DNA from 2 places in the Mesobacterium hydrothermale genome. Region 1 is predicted to be linked to the other one. Evidence: riboswitches for the same ligand, from Rfam matches in the RefSeq annotation. Region 1 holds a riboswitch; the other holds the start of a gene.
What was found. A riboswitch is a leader RNA that binds a small molecule or an ion and turns the genes downstream of it on or off. The one in region 1 is predicted to bind cobalamin.
Positions count from the first base shown of each region.

Region 2: it holds a riboswitch for cobalamin, as region 1 does, so the genes downstream of both, VK792_RS01680 (TonB-dependent receptor plug domain-containing protein) here and VK792_RS17415 (DUF1636 family protein) in region 1, are expected to answer to the same signal.

Region 1 covers NZ_JAYLLH010000036.1:14,692-19,067, forward strand. The annotation lists gene cobN (cobaltochelatase subunit CobN) at 1-1,066, opposite strand, end outside; gene cobW (cobalamin biosynthesis protein CobW) at 1,066-2,121, opposite strand; gene VK792_RS17415 (DUF1636 family protein) at 2,125-2,493, opposite strand; cobalamin riboswitch at 2,600-2,828, opposite strand; gene cobO (cob(I)yrinic acid a,c-diamide adenosyltransferase) at 2,866-3,492, shown strand; gene VK792_RS17425 (cobyric acid synthase) at 3,756-4,376, shown strand, end outside.
Region 2 covers NZ_JAYLLH010000002.1:50,548-54,923, reverse strand. The annotation lists gene rsmH (16S rRNA (cytosine(1402)-N(4))-methyltransferase RsmH) at 1-395, opposite strand, end outside; gene VK792_RS01690 (division/cell wall cluster transcriptional repressor MraZ) at 408-845, opposite strand; gene VK792_RS01685 (hypothetical protein) at 1,158-1,325, shown strand; cobalamin riboswitch at 1,629-1,815, shown strand; gene VK792_RS01680 (TonB-dependent receptor plug domain-containing protein) at 1,958-3,781, shown strand; gene VK792_RS01675 (ABC transporter substrate-binding protein) at 3,768-4,376, shown strand, end outside.

The DNA.
Region 1 (4,376 bases):
CCTCGACCCGCTCGGGATCGGCCCGGTGCGAAAAGCGGGAATATTCAAGATCCGGATCGCGCGGCTCGGGGGCCTTGAACGAGATCACTCCCGCATGAAGCCGTCCGTCCACCTCGGGCAGCACGACATGCATCGCCAGATCGGCAGGCGACAGACCGCGCTCGGCCTGCGCCCACTCCTTGCGACGCGCCGTCGAGAGCGCGACCTGAAACACCGGGCAGCCATAGCGGTCGAACGGCGTGGTGCCATCGGGCGATTGCGCCGAAAAGGCCGTCGCGTTGACGACCAGCGACGGGGCGCGTGTGCCAAGCGACCCGGCCAGCCAATCCGCAAATCCCGGCGCCTTGAGCGAGGGCGCATAGACCCCGTAGGCTGCAAACCCACGCGCCCGGAGCCCCGCGATCAGCGCATCCACCGGGGCAGTGTCAGCGGCGGTGACGTAGGAGCGGTAAAAGCTGACAAGGGCGAGCGGCTTATCGCACTCCGCCGCCAGAACCGGTGCCGCGACCGGCCCGAGATCGGGACAGTAAAACCCCTCCTCCGGCAGCCGCTTGTCGCCCGGAACCGGCCCCGCATAGAGCCCCGAGGCCAGCGCCAACTGCGCCAGCGCCGCCTGAGACGCGACCGCGCCCCCGGCATCGCAAAGTTCCTTCATCCGCCGCAGGGTCGAGACCGGAAGCGACGACAGCTGATCGAGGCGCGCATCCTCGCGCCCATCGGCGGGCAGCACCGCAAGCGCGATCCCCCGCCGCCGCGCGAGATCCTGAAGGCTCGCGAGCCCATAGGGCCAATAGGCCTCGCCCCCGATCAGCCGCACCAGAATGCCCTTCGCCCCGCAAAGCGTGGTCTCGACATAGGTATCGACCGAGACCGGGTGGCGAAGATTGACCAGATTGGCCAGCCGCAGCGAGGGCAGCCCGCCCTGAGCGCGTCGCCAGCCCGCCGCGAAAGCCCCGAGGTCGCTATCGGAAAACGACAGCACCACCAGATCCGCGGGCCGTTGCCCCAAATCCGTCGGCACCTCGGTTTCCTCAAGGCCGTGACTTTCGCGGAAGGTGACGTGCATCAGGCGGAGGCACCTTCGCAGGCGCCCAAAAGAACGGCGCGAATCGCAGCCTCGTCCACATCGTCATGTTCGGCGATCACCACCAGAGCAGAGCGACGCGGATCGGCGCCCCAGGGACGGTCGAACTGATGGCGCACGCGTTCGCCTACGGCCTGCACCAGAAGGCGCATCGGTTTGCCCGTCACCGCGATATGGCCCTTGACGCGCAAGATCCGCTGTTCGCGCGCAAGACGCTCGATCGCAGAGACCAGCGACGCCGGGTTCTCGATCTCGGGCAGCTCGATCACCGCCGTGTCGAAATCGTCGTGCTCGTGATCGTCGGCCCCGTCATGGTGGCTCGGACGTGCGGCCAGATCGTCCTCGGCGGCGGCCTCGAGCCCGAGAACCACCTTCGCGTCGATCACCCCTTCGGTCAGCGGCAGGATCGGCAGCTTGCGCGGCACTTCGGCCTCGATTACCGCACGCGCCGCGGCAAGACCTTCCTCGCCCGCCAGATCGGCCTTGGACAGAAGCACGAGATCGGCGCAGGCGATCTGGTCCTCGAACACTTCCGAAAGCGGCGTCTCGTGATCGAGGCTGTCATCGGCCTGACGCTGCGCATCCACAGCAGCCACGTCGGGGGCGAAACGACCCGCAGCGACGGCCTCGGCATCGGCCAGAGCGATCACGCCGTCCACCGTGATCTTCGAGCGGATCGCGGGCCAGTCGAACGCCTTGAGAAGCGGCTTCGGCAGCGCAAGGCCCGAAGTCTCGATCAGGATGTGATCGGGCTTTTGCGCACGCGCCATCAGCGCCTCGATCGTCGGGATGAACTCGTCGGCGACGGTGCAGCAGATGCAGCCATTGGCAAGTTCGACGATGTTCTCGTCGGGGCGGTTCTCATCCGCGCATTGGCGCAGGATCTCGCCATCGACGCCCACGGTCCCGAACTCGTTGACCAGAACGGCCAGCTTGCGCCCGCCCGAATTGGCCATCAGGTGACGGATCAGCGTGGTTTTGCCCGCGCCGAGAAAGCCGGTGATCACGGTGACGGGGATCTTGGTCAGATCGGACATGAGTTACTCCTGCTCGGGTTCGGGAAAGGGGGGAATGCGCGCAAGGCTCTGCTTGCGGAAGATCACCGGGCGTTCGCGCCAAGGCACCAACCCGTCATCGGTCGCGGCATAGGCGGCAGCGCCCGCGAGGATGTCGGCGGCATCCTCGGAACTCATCCGGCCATAGACATAGGACCATTTTCCGGGTTCGGAGAGCGCGACCGCGCACCCATTGGAACAGGCCGAGAGACATTCGACCTCGTGGATCTCAACGCCATCGGGCACGCCCTGATCGCGCAATGCGCGCAGCAGATGCGTGCCCGGCCGCGTCTCGTCAGCCGGATCGGCATCCGTGCGCTTGCAGGTCGTGCAAACCGTCAAGATCGTTGGCATCGCGCCCATCCCTTTCGCTTTCGGCGGCAGGGGATCGAGCCAGAGGGACATGGGGTCATGCAAAGCGACCGGCATTGTCCACCCGGTCGCGAAACACCCCGTTCGCCCGTAATCATCAACGCTGGCAGGTCTCCCGGCTTGCGGATCCCGGACCCTTTGTCAGGGCCCTGCGGTCTCCTCTCCTTCCCGGCCCGAGAGCCAGTGGCTTGAGGCGACCTCTCCGGTCACGGTCGCGGGGGCGGCTGCGCTCAGGACCGATCCGTTTCGGATCGCAAACCTGTCGCATTCCCTCTTCGCCTGCCGTAATGACAGGAACCAGCGCGCCCCCTGATTGGGCGAGCGCCCCCCTTTTGTCAAGCGATGGAGCGCAGCATGAGCATCGAAACCGACAGCCCGGAAACGCTGGCCCGCCACAGCGCGAAAATGGCCAAGAAAAAAGCCGCGCGCGACAAGATCATGGCGGGAAAATCGGGCGAAAAAGGGCTGATCATCGTCCATACGGGGCCCGGCAAGGGCAAATCCTCCTCGGGTTTCGGGATGATTCTGCGCTGCATCGCCCATGAGATGCCCTGCGCCGTGGTGCAGTTCATCAAGGGCGCCTGGGACACCGGCGAGCGTCGCCTTCTAACGGAAAATTTCGGCGACCTGTGTCAATTTCACGCAATGGGCGAAGGCTTCACCTGGGAGACGCAGGACCGCGAGCGTGACATCGCAGCGGCCCGTGCGGGATGGGAAAAAGCCAAGGAACTGATCCGTGACCCCGAGATCCGGATGGTCCTGCTCGATGAAATCAACATCGCGCTGCGCTACGATTACCTGCCGCTCGACGAGGTGCTCGATTTTCTGCGCGAGGAAAAACCCGAGATGACCCATGTCGTCCTGACCGGGCGCAACGCCGCCGAAGGCTTGATTGAAGCCGCCGATCTGGTCACCGAGATGACCCTGATCAAGCACCCGTTCCGCTCGGGCATCAAGGGTCAGGCCGGGGTGGAGTTCTGAGCCATCCGCGCAGCCTTCCCGATGCTACGGTCGGTTTCAGGTATTTGAAGCAAGATGAAAGGTAAGGGATTGTTAACCTCGCTCTGCAAATCTGGCCGTGCGGTACAGGGAAAGGTCCCGATGACCGCGCAAGGTGAAAGCCTCGCGCCGCCCCCGGGTGATCGGGCTGTGGCGCGGCGCCCCTCCTCCCCTTTCATCTTGCCCGGAAATGCCTCCGCCGGAGGCTCCCGAACGCCTCGCAAATGCACGGTCGGGGCTTCGCGATGACAGCACTGATGATTCAGGGCGCCGGGTCGAATGTCGGCAAGTCGATTCTGGTGGCGGGGCTGTGCCGGGCAGCGCGGCGGCGCGGGCTGAGTGTCGCGCCTTTCAAGCCGCAGAACATGTCGAACAATGCCGCCGTCACCGCCGATGGTGGCGAGATCGGACGGGCGCAGGCCTTGCAGGCGCTGGCCTGCGGGCTTGAGCCGATGGTCGACATGAATCCGATCCTGCTCAAACCTGAAAGCGATGTCGGTGCGCAGGTGATCGTGCAGGGCCGTCGGCTGACCACGACGAAGGCACGCGATTACGCGGCGATCAAGCCGCAGCTGATGGGGGCCGTGCAGGAAAGCTTCGCGCGTCTGCGCGCGGCGCATGATCTGGTCATCGTCGAGGGCGCGGGCTCTCCGGCCGAGGTCAATCTGCGAGCGGGTGACATCGCGAATATGGGTTTCGCACGCGCGGCGGGCGTGCCGGTCGTGCTGGCGGGTGACATCGATCGCGGCGGGGTGATCGCGCAGATCGTGGGCACCCAGACGGTGATCGATCCCGAGGATGCGGCGATGATCGAAGGTTTCCTGATCAACAAGTTTCGGGGCGATGTCAGCCTGTTCGAAGATGGC
Region 2 (4,376 bases), on a different contig from region 1:
CTTGGCCCGTCCTGCGCCATGCGCATGTCCAGGGGGCCATCTTTCATGAAGGAAAACCCGCGCTCGGCCTGGTCCAGCTGCATCGACGACACGCCCAGGTCCAGCACCACGCCATCCACCTGGTCGACATGGTCAGCCATATTGGCGAAATTGTCCTGAACCAGGTCCAGCCGTGCGCCGAACGCACCGCTCCATGTCGTAGCCATCTGGTGGGCCAGCGGATCGCGGTCGATGCCGATCACGCGGTCCGCACCTGCGTCCAGCAGCCCGCGGGCATAGCCGCCGGCGCCGAATGTACCATCGACCCATGTCCCGGAAACCGGCGCCACAGCGGCCAGCAAGGGGCGCAGCAGGACAGGAATGTGAGGCGCATCGGCGGAAGGGTGCGTTGCCATGATCCCCTCCCGTCAGCCGCCCAGCAGCGACAGCGGATCGAAATCCTCGTCCTGTTGGGCCAGGAATTCCTCGACCTCGGCCTGTTCCTGCGCTTCGAACGTGGCCTTGTTCCAGATCTCGAAATAGTCGCCCATAGCGATCATCGTCGCCTCGCCTTCCAGGCCGATCTGTTCGCGGCGCTCTTTGGGCAGCACGATCCGTCCGTCGCGGTCGATCTCGGTTTCCCAGCTTTTCCCAAGGATCATGCGGCTGGCGGCCTTGCGCTCGACCGACCCACGCGGAAGTTTCTGAATCTCCGCCTCGATCTCGTTCATCGCCTCGATCGTATAAACGTGAAGCGAGCCCTTCAGGTGAGTACCGTACAGCACGACAAGGCGGGCATTGGGGGCGTCGGGGTAGTTGGGGTCGCCATCTTCGAGCACGCGGCGATACGGAGCGGGGATCGACATGCGCCCCTTGCCGTCAACCTTTTGGTTGAATTCGCCTCTGAAGCTCAGCGCCACTGCCCTACCGGCCCCTTCATTTCGTCCCCCTGAAATTGAAACGGCGGGTTGATCTGCTGCCACTGATCAACCCGCCGCCACTCTCCCGCTGAGCGGGAAGGTCCAGCTGCGCGCGCCACCTGGGGGGATGTCTGCTCGCCCGCGCGCCGGATCTCTTTGTTACAAATGAAGGAGCGGGGCCTGTATGAACCTGCTTTTTGTTATTTCGGGATTTTTTTGTTCGGGCTCTGCGTTGCCCTTTGTCCCGTCCCTCATTCGATGAACAAGGGATACACTGGGAAATCATGGGACGTCAACGCAAAATGGGAACGCATGGCACTGCATATTGCTCCACAGGCGGGCCTGAAACAACTTCTGGTGCCTGACCCCCATCCATCAACGCTAATTGTTGACCGATTAAAAACAAAAAACACTAAATATGGTTGAATAACAAAACCTCGAAAAAGTACCAAGAAATCCCACCCAAAGACTTCTCCCCCAGACTTATCCACAAGGGGGCGACGAAATGTTCTGCCTACGTTCTCAAAATACATCTTCGAATCAGCCGATTCAACGAGTTTTGATTCGTAGGCCAGCCCCCGCCGACGTCCTGCCGCTGCACGACCAAGACGGTTCCCACGAATTCCCAAAAGCTCGGTGCAATCCCGTCGAACAGCCTGCGCCGCGCCTCGCGTCGTGCCTGAGGGCCGGGGTGTCGCTTTGCGTTCTTGCCTTCGCAGGGGTCAGGGCGTAATCACCCTCCATCTCGGTCCAGAGGCGACTCTGGTGAAAAGGGAACGCGGTGCAAATCCGCGGCTGCCCCCGCAACTGTAAGCGGCGAGCGTGACCGGCACATGCCACTGGGGTCCAGCCCCGGGAAGGCCCGGACCACGCAATGACCCGCAAGTCAGGAGACCTGCCGAGTCGATCACCCTATCCGCGCGCGGGGCGTGCGACGGATAACGGCTCTCCGGCAGTGGTGACAATCTTTGCACCGTTCGCGGAGAGGCGTCCCTTTCCAAGAACCAATACTCTCCTTGGCGCCATCGAAATGCGCCAGAACGAAAGGGACAACGGACATGACCCGTATCTTGGGCACCGTATCACTGATCGCCCTTGCTGCCGCGCCCGCGCTGGCACAAGACGCGATGGAACTGGACGAAATCACCATATTCGCAAACCAGACCCTGACCGACCTGAACCGGTCCGGCGCCAATGTCGACATTCTGGGCGAAGCCACGCTGCGCGACGCGGGCACGACCCAACTGGCCGATACGCTGGCCGCGCTGCCTGGCCTGACGGTGGCCAGCAATGGCGGCATCGGCGGCGTCACCATCCTGCGGATGCGCGGCCTGTCGGGCCCCTACAGCCCCGTCATGGTCAACGGCATCGACGTGACCGATCCGTCGGGCGTGCAGACCCAGTTCGACTGGGCCAACCTGTCGCTGGGCAACGTGACCCGGGTCGAAGTCGTGAAAGGCGCGCAATCTGCGGTCCACGGCTCCGAGGCGGTCGGCGGCATCATCGACGTGACCACCAACCCCAAGCGCCGCAACGACCGCTCGGTCGAGGTCTTTGCCGAAGGCGGCAGCTACAACACCCGGCGCGGCGGGCTGTCCGTCAACGTGGGTGACGACCGCGGCGCACTGTCCTTTGGGCTGACAAGTACCAAGACAGACGGCTTCTCGGCCCGCGTCGGCGGCACCGAGGATGACGGATACGAAGGCACGCAACTGACCCTTGGTGGCGAATATGATGTCACAGACACGCTGAAACTGGGCTTCGACGGCTACTGGATGGACTCGACCGGCGATTACGACGCCTCTGCTGCCGATGAAACCGGAATTTCGGATGCCACGACACGTGCGTTGCGCGTGTATGGCACGCTGGAAACCGGTGCGGTGACCCACAACTTCTCGGCGTCGCACTACGAAATCGACCGCTCCCTGGCCACCTCAGCCTTTACCGGCACCTACAAGGGCGAGCGGGATACCATCGACTACAAGGCGGCATGGACGATGGGCGCCACCGCGTTGACCTTCGGCGGCGACTGGACGCGCGAGAAAAGCGATACGCTGGCCTTCGGCTCTGCTGGTGGCGGCACGGCGGAAACCACCGGCATCTTTGCCGAGGCAAATTTCGCGCCGTCCGAGGCGCTGGACCTGACCGTTTCGCTGCGCCATGACGACCACGATGCGTTCGGCGGCCACAATTCCGCCCGTGCCGCGCTGGCATGGCGTCCGACCGCGAACACCACGGTGCGCGCGCTGGTGTCCAGCGGCTTCCGTGCGCCATCGCTTTATGAACTTTACGATCCCTGGTCGGGCAATGCCGCGCTGGAGCCGGAAAAAAGCCGCAACGCGGAACTCAGCGTCGAGCACGCCTATCGCAACGGCGCCAACGTCAAGGCCACACTGTTCTATTCCGAGATCGACAACCTGATCCAGTATTTCGATCCAGACGGTTGGCTGGGTCCGCTGCCCGGCGCCTATGCCCAGCGCCCCGGCACCACCGTCAGCCAGGGCGTGGAACTGTCCGGAGCCGTGCCAGTTTCCGATCGGGTCAGCCTGACCGGGGCCTTCACCTATACCGACAGCCGCGATGCCAGCGACAACCCACAACTGCGGATCCCGCGCTATGACCTGGCACTGGGGGTCGATGCCGAGATCACCAACAAGCTGAACGGCTCGATCACTCTGCGCCACGCCGCCGACTTCCCGGATGAATTCGGCACCCCGCTGACGGATTTCACCGTGGTGAACGCGCAGATGAACTACGCTTTCAGCGACAGCCTGACGGGGTATCTGCGGGTCGAAAACCTGACCGATGCGGATTACCAGACCGCTGCGGGCTACAACACTGCCGGGCGGTCGTGGTTCCTTGGGGTCCGTGCGTCGTTCTAAGATCATAGGCCTTGCCGCCGCCCTGGTGTTCGCCGGGGCGGCGGTGCTGGCGGCGCCGCAACGCGTCGTCTCTCTCAACGTTTGTACCGACCAGCTGGCGCTTTTGCTGGCGGCGCCCGGGCAGCTGACCTCGGTCAGCCTGCTGTCGCGCGATCCCCGCACCTCTGCCATGGTCGAAGCCGCCCGCGCCCTGCCCACCAATTCCGGCAAGGCCGAGGACATCGTGCTGCTGGACCCCGATCTGGTGCTGGCGGGCACGTTCACCACCCGTGCCACCGTGTCGATGCTGGAACGGCTGGGCTACCGGGTCGAGGTCTTTGCCCCGATCAATTCGCTGAACGACGCCCGCGCCAACATCGCCCGGATGGGCGCGCTTCTGGGGCAGGAAAACCGCGCCGCCGAGGTGCTGGCGCAGTTCGACGCCCGCCTTGCGGCACTGACCGACGCACCGTCCCGCCGCCCCCGCGTGGCCCTGTACTATGCGCTTGGCAACACCGCCGGGCGCCAGACCCTGCCGGGGGACATCCTGTTCCACGCTGGCATGGACAACATCGCCGAGGCGCGCGGCCTGCCCTTCGGCGGCCGCCTGCCGCTC